DNA from 3 places in the Pseudoalteromonas sp. G5_S1_14_S5 genome. Region 2 is predicted to be linked to each of the others. Evidence: riboswitches for the same ligand, from Rfam matches in the RefSeq annotation. Region 2 holds a riboswitch; each other region holds the start of a gene.
What was found. Region 2 has a riboswitch for thiamine pyrophosphate ahead of thiD (bifunctional hydroxymethylpyrimidine kinase/phosphomethylpyrimidine kinase). Riboswitches for the same ligand answer to the same signal wherever they lie in the genome.
Positions count from the first base shown of each region.

Region 1: it holds a riboswitch for thiamine pyrophosphate, as region 2 does, so the genes downstream of both, thiC (phosphomethylpyrimidine synthase ThiC) here and thiD (bifunctional hydroxymethylpyrimidine kinase/phosphomethylpyrimidine kinase) in region 2, are expected to answer to the same signal.
Region 3: it holds a riboswitch for thiamine pyrophosphate, as region 2 does, so the genes downstream of both, thiB (thiamine ABC transporter substrate binding subunit) here and thiD (bifunctional hydroxymethylpyrimidine kinase/phosphomethylpyrimidine kinase) in region 2, are expected to answer to the same signal.

Region 1 covers NZ_JBQKUM010000055.1:109-4,855, reverse strand. Annotated here, with positions in the region: gene ACTRWI_RS15920 (thiamine phosphate synthase) at 1-528, opposite strand, end outside; gene thiC (phosphomethylpyrimidine synthase ThiC) at 528-2,477, opposite strand; TPP riboswitch at 2,606-2,704, opposite strand; gene crcB (fluoride efflux transporter CrcB) at 2,767-3,150, opposite strand; gene ACTRWI_RS15905 (multicopper oxidase family protein) at 3,251-4,633, opposite strand.
Region 2 covers NZ_JBQKUM010000124.1:1,926-6,672, reverse strand. Annotated here, with positions in the region: partial or broken gene thiM (hydroxyethylthiazole kinase) at 1-586, opposite strand, end outside; gene thiD (bifunctional hydroxymethylpyrimidine kinase/phosphomethylpyrimidine kinase) at 711-1,595, opposite strand; TPP riboswitch at 1,694-1,805, opposite strand; gene ACTRWI_RS21565 (DMT family transporter) at 1,903-2,820, opposite strand; gene ACTRWI_RS21560 (helix-turn-helix domain-containing protein) at 2,902-3,639, opposite strand; gene ACTRWI_RS21555 (ASCH domain-containing protein) at 3,744-4,133, opposite strand; gene ACTRWI_RS21550 (DUF2999 family protein) at 4,362-4,613, opposite strand; gene ACTRWI_RS21545 (ElyC/SanA/YdcF family protein) at 4,721-4,747, opposite strand, start outside.
Region 3 covers NZ_JBQKUM010000007.1:60,561-65,307, reverse strand. Annotated here, with positions in the region: gene fbp (class 1 fructose-bisphosphatase) at 1-498, opposite strand, end outside; gene mpl (UDP-N-acetylmuramate:L-alanyl-gamma-D-glutamyl-meso-diaminopimelate ligase) at 779-2,137, shown strand; gene ACTRWI_RS03770 (flavin prenyltransferase UbiX) at 2,176-2,799, shown strand; TPP riboswitch at 2,843-2,961, shown strand; gene thiB (thiamine ABC transporter substrate binding subunit) at 3,015-4,007, shown strand; gene thiP (thiamine/thiamine pyrophosphate ABC transporter permease ThiP) at 4,090-4,747, shown strand, end outside.

The sequences.
Region 1 (4,747 bases), on a different contig from region 2:
GAACTCTTGATAATGGCTTGGCCATGTTCCACGTGAAACATTAGACGCAGCGCGTGCTAGAACCAATGTATCCTCTAATGGGAAATCTAGAGCCAATAATGTTAGTAACCACGCAAAGTGATGGCGGCTATCTATAGCTTCTTGGTCAGTGGTAATACTTTTGATAGCTCGATTGGCGTTTAAGTGTGACCAAATATCTAATACCGTAGCCTTATCGGCTACACCGACATATATCGTATTAGGGTATTGCGCTAAAGCATCTCGAACATCTGTCAGCGATAACGACTCGTCATAACTTACGATGTGATCAAGCGAGCTTAGCTGACCCGCTTCAGTTGAAACGACATCGGAAGCAAAGCCCATAGCAAGTGAATGCTGAGAATCAACGATTGAGAAGCATTGAGTTGGGCTGACACCCAACTCAACTGCATCGGTTGCTAAACCTTGTCGCTTAGCAACCAATAGACAGTGTTGAACCTCTCCCGTTAACTCAATATATTGAGGTGGGATCAGAATTTTCACTGTCATTACTCCTCTAATTGCGCTTCTTTTACACCAACGGCAGGATGGTAAAGTTCAGATCCAGTATCACGGAACTCTTGTGATTTTTGGCGCATCCCCTCCAACGGGTTATCTAGCATCTTAATCTCGATAGCCTGATCCGCTGCTACTTGTTCTGTGTCATTCGCGTACTCTCTCACTTCCTGAGAAATCTTCATCGAACAGAATTTAGGTCCACACATAGAACAGAAATGCGCAACCTTACCTGATTCTTGTGGCAAGGTTTCATCATGGAAAGAGCGGGCTGTATCTGGATCTAATGCTAGGTTAAATTGGTCTTCCCAGCGGAATTCAAAGCGCGCTTTAGAAAGCGCATTGTCACGGATTTGTGCGCCTGGATGCCCTTTTGCCAAGTCAGCAGCGTGTGCCGCCAGCTTGTAAGTAATCAAACCAGTCTTCACGTCCTCTTTGTTTGGCAAACCTAAATGCTCTTTAGGAGTCACGTAACAAAGCATCGCACAGCCGTACCAACCGATCATCGCTGCACCAATACCAGAGGTGATATGGTCGTAACCAGGGGCAATGTCTGTAGTCAGCGGGCCTAATGTATAGAAAGGCGCTTCGTGACAATGTTCTAATTGCTCATCCATGTTCTCTTTAATCATGTGCATCGGAACGTGTCCAGGGCCTTCGATTATCACCTGTACGTCATATTCCCACGCCACTTTCGTCAATTCACCTAAGGTACGAAGTTCAGCAAACTGAGCCTCGTCATTGGCATCTGCAATAGATCCCGGGCGCAGGCCATCACCTAATGAAAGTGCTACATCGTACTTCGCACAGATCTCACAAATCTCACGGAAATGGGTATATAGAAAGCTTTCTTGGTGATGAGCAAGACACCATTTCGCAATGATAGAGCCACCACGAGAGACAATGCCGGTAACACGCTTAGCCGTCATAGGGACATAGCGAAGAAGCAAGCCAGCATGAATCGTAAAGTAGTCAACGCCCTGCTCTGCTTGCTCAATTAAGGTATCACGCATCACTTCCCAGTTAAGGTCTTCGGCTACGCCATTCACTTTCTCAAGTGCCTGATACATAGGAACCGTACCAATTGGCACTGGACTATTACGTAGAATCCACTCTCGTGTTTCATGAATATTTCGACCAGTCGACAAGTCCATCACCGTATCGCCGCCCCAGCGAGTTGACCAAACTAGCTTCTCAACTTCCTCTTCAATCGAAGAGCTTACCGAAGAGTTACCGATATTAGCGTTTACTTTCACGAGGAAATTACGGCCAATAATCATCGGCTCTGATTCTGGGTGGTTGATGTTTGAAGGGATAATAGCTCGACCTTCAGCAACCTCTTTCCGCACGAACTCAGGGGTAATTTCTTTTGGTAGGTTTGCGCCAAAGTTATGGCCAGGGTGTTGGTGGTTCAGTTGCTCATCTGCGAACTTCTGACGTCCCATATTCTCGCGAATCGCAATGTATTCCATCTCAGGGGTAATAATACCCTTACGAGCATAGTGCAACTGAGTCACGCATTGCTCGCCAGTCGCACGACGAATTCTAGGTAGGTTTCCGTAACGAAGCTCGTCTAAGGTTTCGTCCTCTAGACGCTCTTTGGTATAAACAGAGCTAACATCATCTAATATCTCAGTATCACCACGCTCTTCGATCCACCGCTCTCTTAGCTTTGGAAGGCCGTTATAAAGGTCTACCTCGTGCGTTGGGTCAGTATAAACACCGGAGGTGTCATAGACGTGAATAGGTGCATTACGTTCAAATACAGGCTCTTTTTGGGTACCGCCAACAAGGCTATCAGCGAGTGATATCTCTCGAACTGGGGCTTGAATGTCCTCTCGAGAGCCTTGGATGTAAGCTTTCTTTGAATTTGGATAAGGTTGTACTGATAAAGAATCGATGAAATTCTTCGCTTCCAGTCTTGCTTGTTTACGACTCGACATAGCATTTTTCCTTGGCTTTTAGCCATTATTTATTGGGATAAAAATGCTTGACGGATTGATGCTACAAGAGGGATCACGGTAAGAAATACAGTTGTGATCTGGTGATAGATCTCTAGAGGGATTCTAGTTAGATATCTACTCTTGTTCCCTTCGCAGGTATTAGCCTGATCAGGTTCAACGGATCCCGAGTTAACGGTCTCAGCCATATGGCACTCCGACAAGTACTATCGAGTATATAAAAACGGCTTGGATAAACCAAGCCGAGTTGTTAACAAATCGTAAGAAGATTTTATGACTTTATCAAAAGTTGGAAGCCGATCCATGCCGCAGAGATACTTAACACCACATTGAGTAGTACGTTTAGTCCCATTTTGAAAAATGCGCCTTGCTGCATTAAAAGAACGTTATCCATCGAAAAAGTTGAGAATGTAGTTAAAGCACCAAGAAAGCCCAAGCCAATGATCTGTCTCCATGGCTCAGTTGCAACCATCTCATTTTCAAATGCAGCGATCAGTAGACCCATAATGAAAGAACCAATCACGTTAACAGTTAGCGTACCATAAGGAAAACCACGCCCAAGCAGTAGTACACACAGTTCTGAAATCAGATAACGTGAACAAGCACCAAATGCACCACCAATGGCAATAAAGCCTAAAATAGATAACTGACCCATGAATCCTCCCAAATAACAGTTCCTATATTCTAGCTTTACCGCCGATAAAAGCGAGGATGGAAACTAAGAACGTATGCGCAAATATTAAACGTTACAGGTGTCACTTAACTTCGATATAGCCCATTAGCCCTGTTTTCATATGTTCAATCACATGACAGTGATACATCCAACGTCCGGGGTTGTCCGCTACAAATGCCGCTTTCGCTCGACCGTTCTTTCCAAGTAATACGGTATCCGTGTGAAAAGGCTCCTCAATTTTTTTGCCATCTAAATCAAGTACCGTGAACGTGTGACCATGTATATGGATCGGGTGATGGTATTGGGTAACATTCTTAAGATCGAATATATAAGTTTTACCGAGCTCTAATGTAGCGAGTGGTTCTGGGATATTGTTTTTACTCATCCCCTCCCAGGCTCTTTTATTGGTCAGCCAAAACTTAGGCATGGCTTTCCCACCTTTGGAAACCGGCGACACCGCCCCTTCCCACTCAAACACAAAATCGATCTCTTCTGCGTTAGCGAGATCTAACTTAGGCACAGGATTAAGAGGTAATAGCGGAAGTGTTTGGCCTTCGATGAGCGTGGAATCTACAACCTCAAACTCACATAAAGAAAAAGGAAAACGTCCCTTCATTTGCAGTATATTCACTCGCTTACCAGCCTTTGGAGCAATCAGACCGATGTCGACACGCATACCTGGGCCGATTTTATGTTCAGTCAACCTATAAGGTGTTTTTATCGGGTTACCATCTATGGCAATAACCCATGCTTCTACACCTTCAACAGCGATAGGATAAGTGATTGTGTTATCGACATTTGCTATACGAAGCCTAGTCGTTGCATGTTGCTTTAGTTGATAAGTAGGCTCATGTACTCCATTAACACTGCTCCACTCCCCAGGAGTCCCCATACGAGCGCTAAGACGTGGGATCATTAAGTCCTTCCACTGTCCTTGTTTATCAAGGTGCCAGTGTTTAAGCATCAAAGTATGCTCTTCATCGAACTGAACTGGTGTGCTCTCTTCAACAACAATTAGACCGACTAAGCCCATACCAAGTTGTTTAACACTGTTCATGTGTGGGTGATACCAGAACGTGCCTGCATCTGGTGGCGTAAATTCATAGACGAACGTTTCACCGGGCATGATTGGTGGCTGACTCAAGAAAGGCACTCCGTCCATTTCTATAGGGATTCTTAAACCATGCCAGTGAATTGTGGTTGGTTCTGATAGTTTATTAGTGAAACGAATCGTAACTTTGTCGCCCTGTCGACAACGAATTGTTGGCGCAGGGATCTGACCATTGAACCCCAAAACGTTAGTAGTAAATCCAGGTACAATTTCAGCAGTAGAAGGCTCAGCAGTTAAGTCGTAAACATACCCTCCCTTCTCATCAACCGATCTCTTCATAGAACAAGCAGGAAGGACTGTAAGTGCAGATATAGCGAGAGATGATTGAATAAATTTACGACGAGAGATGTCCATATTTGTAGCCTTTTAGTAATAACGACCAAAATGTAACAAAATATTGAGAATAATTCTCATAAAGAAATGAAGTTTGTGGCTTGGCTATTAATAAATGAGGCTGAGATAAGTAAG
Region 2 (4,747 bases):
TTTTACTCTGCGCTTGCTCACCTGCTAATGCAATAATCTCAGACGCGTTACCACGAATAATTAACTTATCCGCTAAATGTGCGATTTGGCGAGACGTCTCGGTACGTAACGAGCTTGCACCACAACCGACTGGGTCAAGCACCACAACCTTGTTGTTCGCGTTAGCTTGTTCAACCGCGAAACACATTCTTGGCATCCAGATACTGTCGAGCGTGCCAATGTTGATCACCAAAGCGGCAGAGAATGACATCATCTCAGCCAATTCTTTCTGCGAATGCGCCATGATAGGTGAAGCACCAATCGCTAGCAGAGCATTGGCTGTGTTATTCATCACCACGTAGTTAGTAATATTCACAACCAGTGGCTTTTGCTCTGCGTTTTGATGCTCGTTAGTAGTGTTTAGGAAGCGATGGCTCAGGCGTACATTGTCGATAACCGATAGCCATGGCAGTAACAAATCTTGCTGTGCCATGTAAGCGATACGATCAGTTAAAGGCCGTTCATCAGACGTTGCCAATGTACCCTGCCACTCCACCTTGTCGCCCAACAAACCTGCCAAATAACGCAATACCGTCGTTTGTCCCACAACCACTTCGCCCAAGCAGCACTGTCCACTTACCTGCGCTTAAGTTAAGTGACAACCCGACAGGGTCGCGTGCTCGCTATCTCGGTAACGCAACGTCGCATTGCTAAGTTGAACGCCAACCGTATTAACGGACATTACCGTGCCCAGCAAAAAAGTGATTTACCGGGCCATGACCTTGACCGACGTTCAACTCGTCAGCATGGGCAATCGCGCGTGAAATGTATTGTTTACCGAGGTCGACAGCCTCTGGGAGCGTGTTACCTTGAGCCAAGAAAGAAGCAATAGCAGAAGAGAGCGTGCAGCCCGTGCCATGAGTGTTTTTGGTAGGAAAACGCTTCGCGCTAATCACAGCAGATGTGGTTGGTAGAATCATTAAGTCATTGCTGTTTTCATCTTTCTCTAGATGACCACCTTTTAGCAGAACGGCTTTAGCACCTAAAGCGCGCAGATCTTCAATCATGTCCTGCATTTCAGCTTCGCTTTCAGGAACGGCCTTCCCTGTCAGTGCAGCGCCTTCTGGTAAGTTAGGGGTGATGATGTCTGCGAGCGGAATCAGCTCTTGTTTTAGCGTAGTGATAGCTGAGTTTTCTAGAAGAAGGTCGCCGCTTGTCGCGACCATTACAGGGTCAATTACTAAGTGTTTTGGTTGGTATTGTTTGATTTTGTCAGCAACGACTTTGATGATTTGCGAGTCCGCAAGCATACCGACTTTTACCGCCACGATATTCAGATCGGTGAGCACCGCATCTAACTGGCTGGCGACATGTTCTAGTGGAATTGGGAGAATGGCTGACACGCCTTGGGTATTCTGAGAAGTAATCGCAGTAATCACCGAACAAGCGAAGCTACCTGTTGCAGACATGGCTTTAATATCCGCTTGAATACCTGCGCCGCCGCCACAATCAGAACCAGCGATAGTTAAAACAATCGGAGTATTGACCACAGAAGATTGGTTGTGTGGTGTTTGAGTCTTTTTAAGTGGCGCTTGAGTGTTGGAATGCTGCGTCATGGTCGCTCCTACTATCTAAAAGACGTAAGAGAACCGAACTTTGGCCGCAAAGAGAGGGTGGAAATAAAACCAATGAGAGATCATTGTTAGACCACATAGACAAAGTCATCATAGTTCCCTACGCCAGTGTTAACTGAATCAGGTTCAACGGGTCTCGAATAACGATCTCAGCAAATACCAATTAAGGTAGATGCCCCCCGACTATTGATAACGATAGTAACAGCACTCTCGTAACTGAGATACTCATTTTATTCATTTATAAGATACAAGCATGAATAAAATTCAATTTATCTTTGTTAACAAGCACTTAGTTTCGCTGATTATTTGGTTGTGATTGAATAAATAAACATAGGACAATCAACAATATACCTATCCAACCGACAAAAGGTATGCGCTCCCCCACAATCCAGACAGCCAATACGGCGGCAACAACTGGCTCAAGCAAAGTAATCAAATTCGCACTACTTGCCGTGACATGTCTTAACCCGAAACTGAACGCGACATAACCCAAACATTGAGGAAGTAGTACCAAGTAACTCACCACGAATATATTAGTTCTTGAAGCGAATAGGTTGTCACCAGTGAAGTATAACGTTGGTAATAACAACATTGCACCTAAACCAAATATGCTGCCCATCGCCGCTTGTGACTTAATGCCTTCGTCTATTAGAGCTTTTGTCGCCCACGAATAAATGGCGTAACACAATCCAGCAACTAACCCCAACCCAATGCCCAAAAGCTTCAGGTCATCACCAGAATCACTCACCGATGATGATTCTGAAAATACCAATAACCCAATGCCAACCACGCCAATAGCAAAGCTCGTTAGCCAACGTTTATTAATATTATTATTTTTGCTAATAAGACACTCTAAAAGTGCAGAAAAGAACGGAGCAGTGGCTATCGACACCACAGTTCCCATCGCGACACCCGATAACTTCATCGAAGAGTAAAAAGCCAGAGGATAGATTGCCAAAGCCAATGCACTCGCTGCTAACAGCTTTTTGTTGTGCAAAAGCTTATCAAGTGAAGATAAGATCTTTCGATACGCCAAAGCCGCCTGCATTAGGCCACCAACACCCATTGAAAATGCGCCAATCGCTGGTGGGCTAAGATCAGGCGCATAGCTTGCAGCTGTACCTGTCGTACCCCACAAAACAGAAGCAAACACGATGGCTAAAGTGCCCGTTTGAAATTCGTTAACGCGATTGATGGCGAGATTCATGGCTATTGCCTAGTCTATTTTCATTTCTTGAAATAGATAATAGTAAACATACGTCAATTTTAGTTTGCCAAAAGGACGCTATTATTGTTTTGAAAGACTCTCTGTCATCGAGCCTAAAAACGCCCTTGGAGACATGCCAAAGTGCTTAGAGAAGCGTCGACTGAATGCAGACAAGTCGCTATATCCCACATTTTCTGCGACCAATTGAACGGGTAAATCGGTATGGCTTAGCAAGGCTTGTGCTTTCTCCATACGATAGCGAGTGATGTACTTAAGCGCACTGATTCCAATACACTCTTTAAAGCGCTTCTTAAATTGAGTGGGGCTCAAGCAAGCCGTTTCTGCAAGCTGAGAAATAGAGAGAGGCTCGGCGTAATTATCCGCAATGAGTCTTTGGACCGCACGAATACGAGGGTCGATACTCTTGCTGACTTCTTGTTGCTCCAATAGCAGTGAAAACACATCCAAGATGGATGATTCAATGCCACTGTCCACTTGGTATTCCAACTGCTTTTCAACGAACAGTAAGAAGCACATTAAAGGTGGTGTTATCGTGAAAACCGAAAGCTGATGCTCTAACAAGTGCTGCGGTAACTCGACCATATCCGCAACAATAAAGCGTGCCGCTTCATCCGCCTTAAACGCATGATCTGTAGTGACTGGAATTACCACGCATTCACCAACAGCGACCTTTCCAACATATCCAACCATTTCAATACTAATACTCCCTTGAATAGGCAGTACCAGTTGATGGTAACCATCATGGGCATGAGTATTAAATTGCTTGGTGTAAGATCGAATGCTTAGGCTAGATTTCATGAGCAACGCTGACGTTAACTAGATGAGTGGAAGTAATATAGACTACGTTACATTATCAACTTCCAATAGTCACACCTTGAGCCAATCAACAGCGTATAAGGAGATTATTCGATTACACGAATTTCAATAGCAAATAAGCCATGAATTGGAATCATCTCTTTGTATTCGTGAAAGCTGTATAGAAGCTCAACGCCCTCATCAATTGAATCACTCAAATTAGATAACACTCCTAGCCCCTCCGCCATCAATAACGCTCTTGGGTCAGGATAGTTTCTTACGCCCAGTACTTCGACAGTCAGCGCATTTGGGTGAATCACGTCTAAACCAACAAACGGTGGACCTGATATCACTTGAAAAACAATATGGTCTCCTTTATTAAGCTGGTCATATTGAATTGCCTCATAACTGTTATTTGTTCTTATCTCAACACACTTCGCGCCACTCTTTATTGCGTCTAGCGGTCGTTGGTAGATTTCAAGCTTGTAAGAATTCATAAGCCCTCTTTTCTCAATGTTTTCTAGTGTTGATTAACATAACTCAAGTAAGCGCAGCCGTTACTTTCTATTGAGCTTAGTTCACATGAGTACAGAGCTCAAAAGTCAAAAAAGCCGTTTAAGTATTGCTACTCAAACGGCTTTTTAACTCAAGTCTTATTGGCATGGCTAAGAGTTGTTCACCTAAATGGCGATCGCCCATTAACTAAATTGCCCCTCCATACTCAATTATTTTTGAAGTTGCTCTTTAGCGGCTTCAACCTTAGAAAAATCTAGGCCAAGTTCTTCAACGGCTTCTTTGATTAGCGCAGGATTTTGCATTACCTGACCCATAAGCATTTGAAGCTTGTCTTGTGGTAAACCAAGTTGGCTGATCGTCGCCATTGCTGCAAGAGGGTTTTCAGTCAACGTTTGGAATAGCTCGCTGATCTGTGCATCGCTAATATTGTTCTCTTTCAACATTGCTAGAATCGGGTTCATCTTTTTACCTTTGAAACACTAAATAAAATAGGAGCACAGCATACCATCTAGCTGTGCTCGATTGTACTCGCAACTTATACTTTGCCTACTGTGAAGTAAAGCTAAACTTAGCGAGACTCTAACGGGTAAGAGCG
Region 3 (4,747 bases), on a different contig from region 2:
TGAAGAGCCGTAAATCACGTAACCTGCTGCTACCTGCTTGTGACCTGGTTGTAGGAAGTCTTCTTGTGTCGGTGGTGTTCCGATTGGAGATACACGGCGGTAGATAGAGAAAATCGTACCAACTGATACGTTTACATCGATATTTGAAGAACCATCTAGTGGATCCATCAGCACGACGTATTTTGCGTTTTTGTTGAGCTCTTTATTGAAGGCAACGGCTTCGTCTTCTTCTTCACTTGCTACACCACAAACTTGGTCTCGAGCTTCTAGAGCCGCTTTAAATTTTTCGTTCGCATAAAGGTCTAGCTTCTGCTGCTCTTCACCTTGAACGTTGTCTGTACCAACAGCGCCAGTAATGTCGACAAGACCTGCTTTGTTGATTTCACGGTTAACAATTTTTGCAGCAAGACGAATTGATGACAAAAGGGATGATAGATCACCACTTGCATGGGGGAAGTCACTCTGTTTCTCAACAATGAACTCACCAAGGGTGCGCATCTCAGACATGTTATTTCCTTAAACTTCTCTGAATATTAGGAGGATTTGAGCACCGTAGAATTTGCCTCTTAAGTGGGCTTTATTCATCTAGACGCTTACCTAAATTCTAAGGCTTAGATCTTTTTAATGGTAATGAACTAAGCGACACAGATCTCACTTACTATGTCGACTCAATTTGTTTTGCATTGCCGCTCGCTTTTAATCTTCATTTAATGATAATGAGTACAAGCCGTTTTAATTAGGCACTGTTTTATACTAGCCAAGCGTTTGGAAGCAATTTATGCATATTCATATCTTAGGAATTTGTGGCACCTTCATGGGCGGTGCTGCGGTATTGGCTCGTCAATTAGGTCACAAGGTTACCGGTAGTGACACGAATGTTTATCCTCCAATGAGCACGTTGTTGGAGTCGCAAGAGATTGAAATTATTGAAGGTTTCGACCCAAGCCAACTAGAGCCTAGACCTGACCTGGTGGTTATCGGTAATGCGATGAGCCGTGGTAATCCATGTGTTGAGTATGTCTTGGATAAGAACCTTAGATACAGCTCTGGTCCACAATGGCTGCAAGAGTTCTTGCTGCACGACCGTTGGGTTCTTGCGGTGTCCGGTACTCACGGTAAAACTACGACATCCAGCATGCTGGCTTGGATTTTAGAAGACTGCGGTTATGCTCCGGGCTTTTTAGTTGGTGGGGTATTGGGTAACTTTGGTATCTCTGCTCGCTTGGGTGAAAGCATGTTCTTCGTCGTAGAAGCTGACGAATACGACAGTGCTTTTTTCGACAAACGCTCTAAGTTCGTTCATTACCATCCAAGAACCTTGGTGATGAATAATCTTGAGTTCGATCATGCAGATATCTTTGACGATCTTGAAGCGATCAAGCGTCAATTCCACCATTTAGTGCGAACAGTGCCAGGCAATGGTCGTATTTTCTCACCCAAGCAAGATACCGCTATTCAAGATGTTTTATCACGTGGCTGCTGGAGTGAGACTGAATCGAGTGGCGAAGAGGGCGATTGGGGTGCCAAAAAGCTAGTTAAAGATGGCTCTCAATTTGAAGTTTACTTCCAAGGTGAGTGTGTTGGTACTGTAGATTGGGACTTGGTTGGTGAGCATAACGTCAACAATGCTCTTATGGCGATTGCTGCGGCAAGGCATGTGGGTGTGACGCCAGATTTAGCGTGCGAATCGTTAGCGAAATTCATCAATACCAAACGTCGTCTAGAGTTTAAAGGCGAGGTCGCTGGTGTGTCTGTTTATGATGATTTTGCGCATCACCCAACGGCGATTGAACTTACGCTCGGCGGTTTACGTAATAAGGTCGACTCGAAAAAAATCATTGCCGTTTTAGAGCCTCGTTCCGCCACCATGAAGCGTGGCGTGCATAAAGAAACCTTGGCTGATTCGCTTAAACAAGCGGATTCCACCTACTTATTCCAACCGGACAACATTGATTGGTTGGTGCAGGATGTCGCAGATGCTTGTCATCAGCCTGCATATGTTAGTGATGATATGGATGTATTTGTTGCTAAAATTGTCTCAGAGGCGCAAGCAAGCGACCAAATTCTGGTAATGAGTAATGGTGGCTTTGGTGGTATTCACCAAAAATTGTTGGATGCGTTAGCCCTTAAAGGTTAATCCAATCCACGACCTTATAATTTGAAGTAACTGAGAACATGACAAAACACGATAAAGCGATAACTCTTGCTTTTACTGGCGCATCTGGTGCGCCTTACGGACTGCGTTTGCTCGAATGCTTGTTGGCAGCAGACTATCAGGTCTACCTGCTGATTTCGTCGGCAGCGCGAGTGGTGTTGGCAACAGAGCATGAGCTCAAGTTACCTGCCGGGCCGGATGCGGCAAAGCAAGCCTTGGTTAAGCACTTGGGCTGCGATCCTGAAAAGTTGGTGGTGTGTGGCAAAGATGACTGGTTCTCTCCAGTTGCATCAGGGTCTGCAGCGCCGAAGCAGATGGTGGTGTGCCCATGTTCTGCGGGCAGTTTGGCATCGATTGCCCATGGATTATCGGACAACCTGATTGAGCGTGCAGCAGATGTAGTGATGAAAGAGCGAGGCCAGTTATTATTGGTGGTTCGTGAAACGCCATTCTCAACGCTACATCTAGAGAACATGCACAAGCTATCGACGATGGGCGTGACCATCATGCCAGCCGCTCCAGGTTTTTATCACCAACCTAAGTCAATAGAAGATCTGGTCGATTTCATGGTGGCGCGCATTCTCGACCATCTTGGTATCGATCAAGGTTTAGTGCCACGTTGGGGCTACGATCAACGTAATTGATCCAAACTTGATAGCTTATTGTTAAAAATCGAATTACAATTCCGGACACTCATCGGGGAGCAAACCATTCAAATAGTGAATGCGGCTGAGATCAAGCAGGTGCTTGGGACCCGTAAACCTGAACCAGATAATGCTGGCGTAGGAATTGAGTTAGGAACAGCCTCTATCGTTATCCTCCCTCAAACCTGTGCCGCTCAGACCATGGAGAGCGTCCAGTGAAATTCACATTAACTACCCTTGCTGTTACTACAGCTATCTCTTTTTCTGCCTTTGCTGCAGACAATACGTTAACCGTATACACCTATGACTCTTTTGCTGCGGATTGGGGGCCTCGTCCTGCCGTAGAGAAAGCATTTGAAGAGAAGTGTGGCTGTGACGTGAATTTTGTCGCGCTCGAAGATGGCGTCTCTATTCTTAACCGTTTACGTCTCGAAGGTGGCAACAGCAAAGCTGACATCGTTCTGGGCTTAGACAACAATCTGATGGCTGAGGCGAAAGCGACGGGTTTACTGGCTGAGCACAATGTTGATACATCATCAGTAACACTGCCAAATGGCTGGGACGATAATACATTTGTCCCATACGACTTTGGCTACTTCGCTTTTGTCTATAACACAGAGAAGCTAGCAAACCCACCGAAAAGTCTGAGAGAGTTGGTTGAGCAACGTGATGATCTGAAGGTTATCTACCAAGATCCACGTACATCAACACCTGGCCAAGGCATGATGCTTTGGATGAAATCGGTATACGGTGATGAAGCGACAGCGGCGTGGAAGAAGCTAGCTCAGAAAACGGTGACGGTAACTAAAGGCTGGTCTGAAGCTTACTCTATGTTCCTAGAGGGTGAATCTGATTTAGTATTGTCTTACACCACTTCTCCGGCCTACCACATCATTGCGGAGAACGATTCTAAGTACGCTGCTGCGAACTTTGAAGAGGGGCATTACACTCAAGTGGAAGTCGCTGCAAAGGTTAAAGGTAGTAAGAATGAAAAGCTTGCTGATGAGTTTATGGCGTTTATCCTAAGTGATGAATTCCAATTGGCGATGCCAACAGGCAACTGGATGTACCCAGTGACAGATGTTGAGCTACCGAAAGGTTTCGAACAACTGACGGTGCCTCAGCAAGCGCTTAGCTTTAGCTCTGAAGAGATCGCCAAAAAGCGTAAGCCTTGGATTCGTGAATGGCAGAGTGCGCTTACTTTTTAATTTACCTTTAGAAGAATGAACGACCTGTATTTAAAGCCATTCTTTAGGTTTGGAATGGATTTTTTACGGTAATAATCAATTTATGATAAAGAAAGCGCCTAAGGTCGGTATTTGGGTCGCGATGCTCATTACCGCCTTCGTGGTTTCAGCAGTAGGGGCATTGCTTAGCAATGCCCCTTCTCTTGATATCAGCCAAGTATGGTCCGATCCCTACTATTGGCATGTAACGAAGTTCAGTTTTTATCAAGCGACACTCTCAACTGTGCTGAGTGTTGGCTTTGCTATACCTATTGCACACGCTCTGTGTCGCAGGCAGTTTTTTGGACGAGCACTATTATTAAGATTGTTCGCGTCGACTCTTGTTCTGCCTGTGTTAGTCGGTGTATTTGGCTTGTTGGCGATCTATGGTAACAGTGGTTGGTTAGCTAAATTCTTAGCAAATTTCGACTTAGAAATGCCATTCTCGATTTATGGCCTGAATGGTATTTTGTTGGCTCACGTCTTCTTTAATCTGCCTTATGCCTGTCGCTTACTTCTGCAAGCGTTAGATACCGTGCCTGCTGAGCAGCACAAGTTGTGTGCGCATTTAGGCATGAGTCATTGGAATAAATTCAAATGGGTTGAATGGCCTCGCTTAAGACAACAGTTACCCCATGTATGTGGCTTAGTCTTCATGCTGTGCTTTACCAGCTTTGCAACTGTGATGGCGCTAGGCGGTGGCCCTAAATCAACCACTATCG